DNA from 3 places in the Paenibacillus sp. FW507-14B1B genome. Region 2 is predicted to be linked to each of the others. Evidence: riboswitches for the same ligand, from Rfam matches in the RefSeq annotation. Region 2 holds a riboswitch; each other region holds the start of a gene.
What was found. A riboswitch is a leader RNA that binds a small molecule or an ion and turns the genes downstream of it on or off. The one in region 2 is predicted to bind thiamine pyrophosphate.
Positions count from the first base shown of each region.

Region 1: another riboswitch for thiamine pyrophosphate. It lies ahead of AC3WJJ_RS19190 (thiazole synthase); the one in region 2 lies ahead of AC3WJJ_RS15260 (ECF transporter S component).
Region 3: another riboswitch for thiamine pyrophosphate. It lies ahead of tenA (thiaminase II); the one in region 2 lies ahead of AC3WJJ_RS15260 (ECF transporter S component).

Region 1 covers NZ_JBYSWS010000004.1:88,966-92,246, forward strand. The annotation lists gene AC3WJJ_RS19185 (methyl-accepting chemotaxis protein) at 1-1,660, shown strand, start outside; TPP riboswitch at 1,781-1,888, shown strand; gene AC3WJJ_RS19190 (thiazole synthase) at 2,090-2,860, shown strand; gene thiH (2-iminoacetate synthase ThiH) at 2,875-3,281, shown strand, end outside.
Region 2 covers NZ_JBYSWS010000002.1:1,426,942-1,430,222, forward strand. The annotation lists gene AC3WJJ_RS15255 (ABC transporter ATP-binding protein) at 1-1,042, opposite strand, end outside; gene AC3WJJ_RS15260 (ECF transporter S component) at 1,083-1,712, opposite strand; TPP riboswitch at 1,802-1,915, opposite strand; gene asd (archaetidylserine decarboxylase) at 2,081-2,881, shown strand; gene AC3WJJ_RS15270 (SDR family oxidoreductase) at 2,892-3,281, opposite strand, start outside.
Region 3 covers NZ_JBYSWS010000005.1:288,674-291,954, forward strand. The annotation lists gene thiD (bifunctional hydroxymethylpyrimidine kinase/phosphomethylpyrimidine kinase) at 1-42, opposite strand, end outside; gene thiM (hydroxyethylthiazole kinase) at 39-875, opposite strand; gene tenA (thiaminase II) at 919-1,614, opposite strand; TPP riboswitch at 1,755-1,858, opposite strand; gene AC3WJJ_RS22520 (helix-turn-helix domain-containing protein) at 1,922-2,140, opposite strand; gene AC3WJJ_RS22525 (sigma factor-like helix-turn-helix DNA-binding protein) at 2,092-2,448, opposite strand; gene AC3WJJ_RS22530 (DUF4127 family protein) at 2,779-3,281, shown strand, end outside.

The DNA of each region.
Region 1 (3,281 bases), on a different contig from region 2:
TTTCCTCATTATTGCTCTTTTGTTAGGGGTTACAGGTTCTATAGCTTCTGTGTATCTAAAGAAAATAGATACCCTGTATACCGATGTTGTCGATAGACGAACTATCATTTTATCGAATGTATTAAATACACAAGTAAATATTTCAAAGGAAAATAGTTTGATTCGAGCATATATCATTACAAGTGACGAATCTTTTTTAGTTAAATTAGAGAAGGCTTATGCGGATGCAAGTCAGTTAATTCAGGAAACAATCCCATTAAGCCAATCGGCCCAATTTAAAAAGAGCTTGCAAGAACTTGATCAAGGAAACCAAGAGTTTAAAGAAAAATATGATGAATTGATACAAATGATTCAATCGAAGAAATCATCTGATCAGATCTTGGATTATTTTATTGCAGAAGTATTTCCACGCGGTATAGAACTTGACCCGATGGCTGAGAATCTGGCAAACGAACAGTTAAATGCGATGAAGGAAGCAAGTGAGGAAAGTACACAGCTTGTCAATCATGCCGTTACCAATGTGGCTGTAGTTAGTATTTTTGCTTTTGTATTTGCTGTATTGTTCGGTTATATTTGTTCACGAATGTTATCCAAACCGATAGTAACTATAGCAAAAGCGGTAGAGGAAATTGCGTTAGGTAACTTAACAGTTGAAGATATCAAGTTGAAGAATAAAGATGAAATCGGAGTATTGGCCCATTCATTTAATCAGATGAAAGATAATCTCCAGAGATTAGTGCACAAGATTCGTATTAGTTCGGAGCATGTAGCATCTTCCTCCGAGGAGCTTACCGCAAGTTCAGAGCAATCCAGCAAGGCATCCGAAGCGATATCGATGACGATTCAAGAAGTATCCACAAATGCGGAGATGCAATCTCGAAATGTAGATGATAGTCTCCAGGCTATTCACGAAATGTCCTCTGGCGTACAGCAAATTGCTTCAAATGCACAAATGACATCATCTCTTACGATAGCAACGGCTCAAAAAGCTTTAGAGGGTAATCAGTCTATCCAGTCAACCGTTAGCCAGATGGATTCGATACAAAACACGATGCATCATTTAGCTAATGCTGTAACAGAGATGCAGGAGCAATCGAAAGAAATTGAAATGATTGTTGATGTAATAACAGAAATCTCAGCTCAAACGAATCTGCTATCACTAAATGCGGCTATAGAAGCTGCCAGAGCAGGGGAACAAGGACGAGGTTTTGCAGTGGTTGCAGGAGAGGTTCGAAAGTTAGCGGAACAATCTTCCCAGTCGGCTGGGCAGATTGCAGAGTTGGTCACAACAATTAATCAGCGTACATTCCAACTGGTAGAGAAGACGGAAGCTGGAGTGAGGGAAGTTAGCGATGGAATTCAAGTCGCACATTCAGCGGGTCAACTATTCGAGTTCATAAAAAATGATATCGATGAGGTCTCTAATCAGATTCAGGAGATATCGACCGCTTCACAGCAGATCTCTATGAATACGGAACAAGTCGTAGATGCGATTGGGTTCATATCAGAGGGCTCCAAAACCGTTGCAGCAGAATCACAGAACTTAGCGGCATCGACGCAGGAGCAACTGGCTTCTATGGAGGAAATTACATCTTCTGCATCATCGTTATCTAATATGTCAGAAGAGCTGCACAATTTAATTGAAAAATTCAAAATCTAAAATGAATCATCGATGTTCAGTATGAAACACATGGTTGACGTCACAAAAGGGTAATGTTACCATTACCCTAATTTCATAAAGAGTAAGCTCTATGTGTTACATTCACGCATTGCTTACTTGGAAGTCCACTAGGGGCGCCTGTTATAGGCTGAGATAAAGCGATTTCGCTTTGGTCCCTTTGCACCTGATCTGGGTCATGCCAGCGTAGGAAAGTGGTAACGAATTCAATCTTTGTGTGTTCATGAATTCAGAACCGTTCTGTGCTGGAACGGTTCTTTATGTATTTAACCGTTCCTCCATTAGAACCGGGCTCTATTCATCTACCCCTAGTGACTTCCTTATATGACATAAGGAGGTCTTTTTTGTGTTCAATTAATGAGGGAATAGAAGGGCGTAATCATTGATCACACACGAACTAGGAGGAGAACAATGAAGGATATACTTGAGATTGGCGGCGTAAAGCTGACCAACCGACTATTGGTAGGAACGGGGAAATATGCAGACCACAAAGAGATGAACGCAGCCATTACGGCTTCTGGGACACAGGTCGTTACCGTTGCTGTAAGAAGAGTTGATCTGGACGGTTCCGAGGAGAACATTCTGAATGACATTCCTGACAATGTACAGTTAATGCCCAATACTTCAGGGGCAAGAACGGCGGATGAGGCTATACGTATTGCAAGATTAGCAAGAGCATGCGGGATGAGCAATTGGATTAAGATTGAGGTTATCTCGGATCAGAAATACTTGCTTCCGGATAATGCGGAGACGATTAAAGCAACGGAGGTGCTAGCTAAAGAAGGCTTCGTTGTTCTTCCTTACATGAGCCCTGACCTCATGGCAGCTAAAGCCTTGGTGAATGCAGGTGCTGCTGCTGTAATGCCGCTCGGAGCGCCAATTGGCACAAACCGAGGCATCCGAATGAAAGAGATGATCCAGATTCTAATAGATGAGATTTCTGTTCCTATTATCGTGGATGCAGGGATCGGTAAGCCATCCGAGGCAGCGGAGGCAATGGAGATGGGAGCAGATGCGGTATTGGTCAATACGGCGATAGCTACAGCGAAAGATCCAGTTGGTATGGCGCAAGCTTTTGACTTGGCCGTGAAGTCTGGGCGCATGGGGTACTTGGCAGGACTTGGGCGGATGTTGAGTGGCAGAGCAGAGGCCTCGTCCATTCTAACTGGATTTTTGGACTAAGAGGGAGAGATGAAATGAGCTTTTATGATATATACACCCAAGTCAAAGAGTGGCCGTTCGAGCGTCTCACGCAGGCTGTAAGTAACAAGGATGTAGAGAGAGTCTTAGGGAAGGATCGGCTAACCAATGAGGATTATTTGACGTTATTGTCTCCTGCGGCAGAACCTTATATAGAAATCATGGCACAACAAGCACATGAGCGAACCGTACAGCATTTTGGCCGAATCATTCAATTATATCAGCCTCTTTATTTGAGCGATTACTGTGTGAATACTTGTAAGTATTGCAGCTTCAGCATAGATAACGAGTTCCCAAGGCGTAAGCTGACGATGCTGGAGGTGGAGCAAGAAGCTAGGGCAATAAAGGCTAAAGGAATAAAGCAGATCATTCTGTTAACAGGGGAATCTCGCATTCATTCTTC
Region 2 (3,281 bases):
ACGAGCTCTTCCCTGCTCCATTTGGTCCCGTTACAGCTATGAATTCCCCTGGATACACTAAAGCTCGTTCTAGCTGTACGATCGCTTCTTTTTTCCTGAGTACTGTGATATCACGCAATTCCATAACAGGATGAAGGGCTCCACTTCGCGTGATCATATCTATTCCGATCCTGCCGAGATCTTTATTCTCACTTAAGCTATCATAAGGAACCACATCACTAGCTAGCTCCCCATGTCCCATTGTTGCAGAAATATGATCCGTCTTAACCTTTGCTTTTGCCTTCGAATCTGCTCCAGCCTCTGATCGAATGTAGTCATCCCACACCCCGGGGTACCATATTCCGTAATCCTTCAACTCCTGCTGATAAGCTGTAAACACATGCTCTGGTCTACCTTCACCGAGAATCACTCCACTAGACCCAAACAATACTACTCGGTCGACATACTCCACCATCTCCTCAATCCGGTGCTCAACAATAATGAGCGTTCGCCCGTCTGAAACAGATTTCACGGCTTCCCATATCTGTTCTCTTCCCTCTGGGTCCAGCAGCGCAGAAGGCTCATCTAGAAACAGTACATCCGGTTGAAGAAGTAGAGCAGATGCGAGCGCAAGCCGCTGCTTCATTCCCTGAGAGAGATGACTGATAGGCAAATGAAGGTCATCCAACTGCAAGCCGACCTTACCTAGAACCTCATTCATCCGAGAAGCCATATCTTCCTGCGGAACACCGAGATTTTCCAGCACAAAAGCCAATTCCTCGTCCACATACGGCATACAAAATTGTGTATCCGGGTCCTGAAACACATACGCCCACGAAGAGGGAATCTGCTGTCCCGCGCATTTCATAGGCACTTCTATTGCATTCGGAATCATGCCACTAAGCACCTGAAGCAGTGTCGATTTACCACATCCACTCGGTCCTAGGAGAAGCACCTTTTCTCCTTTTTTCGCTGCAAATGATACATCCTTAAACATCAACTCACTCTCGCCCGGAAACTTCAGCCGCAAGTCTTCCACATAAACCGTACAAGGTGCATTCATTAGTTCATCACCCTGTACCAGATGTTGATCAACTGTGTTCTCACACATGCTGAGGATCATCCAAGTCATCGTAATCCTTAGCCGAAGCCGGACGAAGCAGTGAGGTTACTCCTGTGCGTTCCAACGCATTTGCCAAGACATACATGAGATATCCCGCAATCAGGGCCCCACTGATAACACGCATACTGTACTTGGCAATAAATAACCACCAAGCATAGTCATCTGTATACGCTAAATAGAAATCCATAAACATCGAACCAACCGCAGAAACTCCCCCGGCAAGAGCAACGACCCAGACCGAATACTTTTTATAGCGAAAAGCCGCAAATACGAGCTCTGCCCCCAAACCTTGGATTAATCCGTATAACAGCAGGTTAAGACCCCATCCACTTCCGAACAATACCTCCACATGAGCAGCCGCAAGCTCTGCTACAAGCGCTACACCAGGCTTACGAATCAGTAGAAAAGCAAGAGTAGCCGCAGCGAACCACATTCCGTACAGCAACTCATCTGCTTCAAAAAACAACGGTTTAAACAGGTTGTACACCGAGCCCCAGAAGTGGTACACCACACCAATCACAAGCGACACCAGAACGGTAACCAAAATATCACTCAGTCTTAGTCCTTTTCTGACAGGTGCATTCATCTTTTCTTGAGTACTGGATTGCATCTCAACTTCCCCTCTCTTACTTAAGATCTTTATCAGAGCACAACAAAAAACCGTCTGGAAACATGCGCAGACGGAAAGAAGGCCCTATGGATTGAGGGTCGGATATTCTCTACGCTGGCATTACCCAGTTCAGATTAACGGTCAGCAGCGGAATAATGTCTGCAGTCTCAGCCTGATTCACTCAAGCCCCCGTATTCCCTATTCGATTTTAAGCTGACTTAAAAATACACACGATCTCCAAAATTTGCAAGTCCCTTTTTTACAAATTCCCCTTTTTATTGATTTAACCCCTGTTCTATGTCAATATAATTCAGAGTGCGGATGGTTTGATCCGCCCATTGTTAATGCATGAGTAAAAGGAGAATCACATGGCTAAACAATTACTGAGGCTGATGACAGAACTATCTTCCCGTAAGTGGGTATCCCGGATCATGGGAGGCTTTTCCCACAGCAGATTGAGCCGTTATCTGATACCAACGTTTATACGAATATATCAAATCCCCGCACATGAAGCGGAAAAAGAAATTCATGAATACCGTTCACTGAACGAATTCTTCTCCCGTCGATTGAAGATGGGTATGCGTGCAATCGATGAAACGGCCAGTGCAATGACCAGCCCTGTAGATGGAGTCATTACCGGTATGGGTCCTATTCATTCCGGTACCATCCTAAACGTCAAAGGCCAAGATTATACGATCGGCGATCTGCTCGCTAATTCCCCGCGAATGGAGAATTATACGAACGGTTATGTATTCGTGCTATATCTAAGCCCTACCGACTATCACCGAATTCACTCTCCTGTAACCGGGAAAAAGGCGGAAAGTGAGCATCTCCGTGGTAAGGTATACCCGGTGAATGATTTTGCGATGACGAACATCCGCTCCGTCCTTAGCCGTAATGAAAGACTCATAACCTATATCACGCACGAGCATGGCGAAGTCGCTGTTGTTAAAGTCGGTGCGATGAACGTCAGCAGTATTAAATATGCCGATCCATCCGTAAGTGAGTGGCGTAACGGTGACGACCTGGCCTACTTTGAATTTGGTTCTACCGTCGTTCTTCTAACAGAGAATGGTACGTTCACGCCTCGTGGTGACCTAACGGTCGGAGATAAGGTGAAGATGGGCGCACTTTTAGGTCTTCTTCATAAGCCGTCAAAAGAATCATAGAATCGCTTGCCTATTTATTAAGCGTTCTTAGTACGATATGCCGAAACAACCGGTACGGCAGTAACAGCTTAGCTACAATAGTCATCCGTGTTCCGAATGGGACTCTATACCTGAACTTTGGGGAAGCGCTTCGAGCGATTTCCCCAACCAGTCGGGCAACCTCCTGCGGATCACCGCTTTTTTCAGCAGTTGTTCTGGAGAAATCCAGCACATTATTCAGCATTTTCTGGTAAGGAGATCCAGCCTCTGCTTTTATATCGCTAAACCCTTTGCCCCAGATCGGTGTTCCGTAAGCTCCTGGCTCGATCAGCACCACATCCATTCCGAGCGGCTGAAGCTCTAGTGAAAGACATTCAGCCATTCCCTCCACAGCAAACTTCGAAGAAGCGTATGGTCCATA
Region 3 (3,281 bases), on a different contig from region 2:
GCCTGCAATCGTTAGCGCTCTTGGAATCATCGTATGACTCATCGTTTATCACCTGTTCCAGCTACCTCTACTTCTCGGATCTCGGAAAATCCTGACAGGGAACCGGCATGCAGCTTCGCTAATTCATCTAGAAAAGCAACTTGAAAGCTACCTGGTCCAACATCCGAGGTGAGTTCTGCCGCGCGAGCAGCAGCAGCTCCATAGAAGGCAAGACCTGCTGCGCCTGATAACATAAGATTCGGCTCTATGGCTGCAAAAGCCCCTAATACAGAAGTTAATAGACAACCCGCTCCGGTTACTTTTGTAAGCAGCTCATGTCCACCACTTATAACCCGTACGGTCGTACCATCCGTGATGACATCCTCTTCTCCCGTAATGACAACCGTTGTCTTCAACTCCTGTGCTGCTCGAATGGCTAGACTCACATGACTTTCACCCGCACTGCCACCGCCATCCACGCCTTTAATCTCCCGCGATTCGCCGACAAGATGAGCAACTTCGGCCGCATTTCCCCGTACAAGCGAAATCTGAACCTCCTTCAAAATACGCAGCGCTGACTCCGTTCGAAACGTTGTAGCTCCGGCACCTACAGGGTCCAACAGGACCGGAACTCCATGCGCATTCGCTGAACGTCCCGCGATAATCATGGCATCCACCAATTCACGAGACAATGTTCCAATGTTCAGCACTAGCGCCCCTGCAATTTTTGCCATATCGGCAACCTCATCGGGTGAATACGCCATAACAGGGGATGCACCTAACGCATAAAGACCATTTGCCGTAAAATTAGTCACCACCACATTCGTCATATTATGTACAAGCGGTTTATGCTGCTGCACCTTCCCTAGTAACTCGGAAACCTCTTTATCTAACATCACACTCATCAGCCTCACTTTGTCGTTATGATGATGGAATACACTAAGAATTCACAGAACAGATCGCCTGCATCTGAACCGGCCACTCTTCCTGACGGTAAGCCATATCCCAGAACAAATACTCTAGCTGACAGCTAAGCATGAAATGCTCGGTCATGCGTGAACGCTCAGCAGCCGTGGCCTCCAAGGCCCAAGCATCGAGTTCATTGCAGAATTTAATGGTCGCACCATCCGCACGGTTGCCATAGAATGTGATCCATTCATAGAACGGGTGAGACTCATCTGGATTAACTTCCTTCATCAGCTTTTGCCCAATCTCAAGATACGTCCAAGGACAAGGTAGCAGCACCGCCATAATCTCACCCAGACTTCCTTCGTGAGCCACGGTCAACATATGGCGTATATAATGATGTGCTGACGGAGCCAGCGGATACCCCTGCATATCCTCATACCTAACCCCTGCTTCATGACAAAAATTCTGATGTGGATGTACCTCGCTATGTAGAATAAATGATATCTGTTCATTGAATACAGCAATCTCTTCTCTTGTCGTGCACTTAGAAATGGCAATCCCATAAATCCGCATGTATGCATTCAAATACTCATAATCCTGTTTGATATAATGAACCAGCTGTTCCTTCGTTAGCTTACCTTCTGCTATTCCTCTCACAAAGGGATGTTCAAATATGGCCTGAAAAATACCGTCCGCCTGTTGACGGAGCTCTTGTGTGAAACTCATAAGTCTTCCACCTCCAATTTTTTTGAAGAGCAGAAAGTCCCGTAAGAGTAACCACTTTCAGTAGACGCCAAAAAAAGCCGCCCCGAAAGCTGGAGCGGCTTCATCTATTTCAATCATTGCATAAGGATAAGGCAATAATGATATGACCGACTCCACTTTCCTACGCTAGTATGAACTAGATCAGGTTCAAAGGGTCCAAGATACTCTCTTGTCTCAGCCGCCAACGGCTCCCCTAGTGGACTTTCTATTCTATTGTCAATTACTGTACACAGGATTGGGATAGATGTCAAACGAACAAACTCCTAATCTATTCCTCCCCCTCTTTAATATACGCCAATAGCTCCATTACAATTTCTGCTACGGCATCCTCTTTCGGTAGTTGGATAAATTGACTGGCTCTCACAATATCCTCCTTAAATAAATCGATAAGCTGTATCATCGCATCTGGATCATTGTCCTGCGCTGCTTCTAGCAATGCTAGAAACTCACGGTCTGTGATAACTGGTTGATCATTCTTCGTTTCCATCGGTTCACCGCCTGTTGACTTATATTCAGCTCGCGTGCTACTTCGGATTCCGTCTGATCCTGTATGTACAGTTTATAAATAATGATCTTGCCTTGAGGGGGAAGTGTATTTATCAGCTGTTCAACCAACATTCTGTTCTCAGCTTGATCTGTAAAGTTCACTTTCGTATACATGCGTTCAAGATCATAGAAGGTACACTCCCGTTTCTTCAACGTCTTAGCGCGATATTGAATCCTCCAGCCAATCCGGTGGACCTCTCCCTGAACTCGCTCAAAAGCCGTCTGACCTGTATTCAATTCTTCATCCACTCCATTCTGTTAAGTTGCAAAGATAGACAATCAACACCAAAATATAAGAACACTTGTTCTGTTTATTCTATACAATACCACTTTTTATGGTGTTTGTAATGTTGATTTTATGAATTTTCTAAGGTCATTTGAAAGATGTTCTATATAGAAAATGATTATTTTTCAAAAAAATAATTCTAGTGGTTGTATTTCTTATGTAACAATTACCTATATAGGTGAAGGCACCTAACAATAAAGAAACGAGATGAACTTGGGAAGAGGTTCATCTCGATTCTTCACTTCCCTTTTGTATACGGCCTTTCATACTATAAATGAGGGAGTTGTATGGATATGAATATGAAAAAAGTTCTGTATGTACCTTTAGATGATCGACCGGTAAACCTAGATGATGTGATTGTTCAAGGAAGATCCGCTGGCATTGAAGTGATTACGCCATGCTTGGAGGATATCAAGAACCGAATGGATTCTCAGAAGACCGCTTCAGACAACACACTCCTGAGCACATCTTCGCCTACATTCGGTAACACAACCAACATTCGCAAGTTCATTCTCGATCATGCAGCAGAGGTTGATGGCTTTATTATCTCTGCAGATATGCTCGCGTATGGAGGACTAATTGGGAGTAGAAGATTGCGTACCAACGGCGGTTCAGCCTACCCAGACTATGATCCTGCAACAACCCACTTACTGGATACCATTCGACTGGTAAAAAAGGCTCATCCTCGCAAACCCATGTATGTGCTTGACACCATTATGAGGCTCGCTACCACAACGTATGTAGAGAATGTGTTCCAGAATGCTTACGATGAATCCCGCAGTTTCATGAAACAACC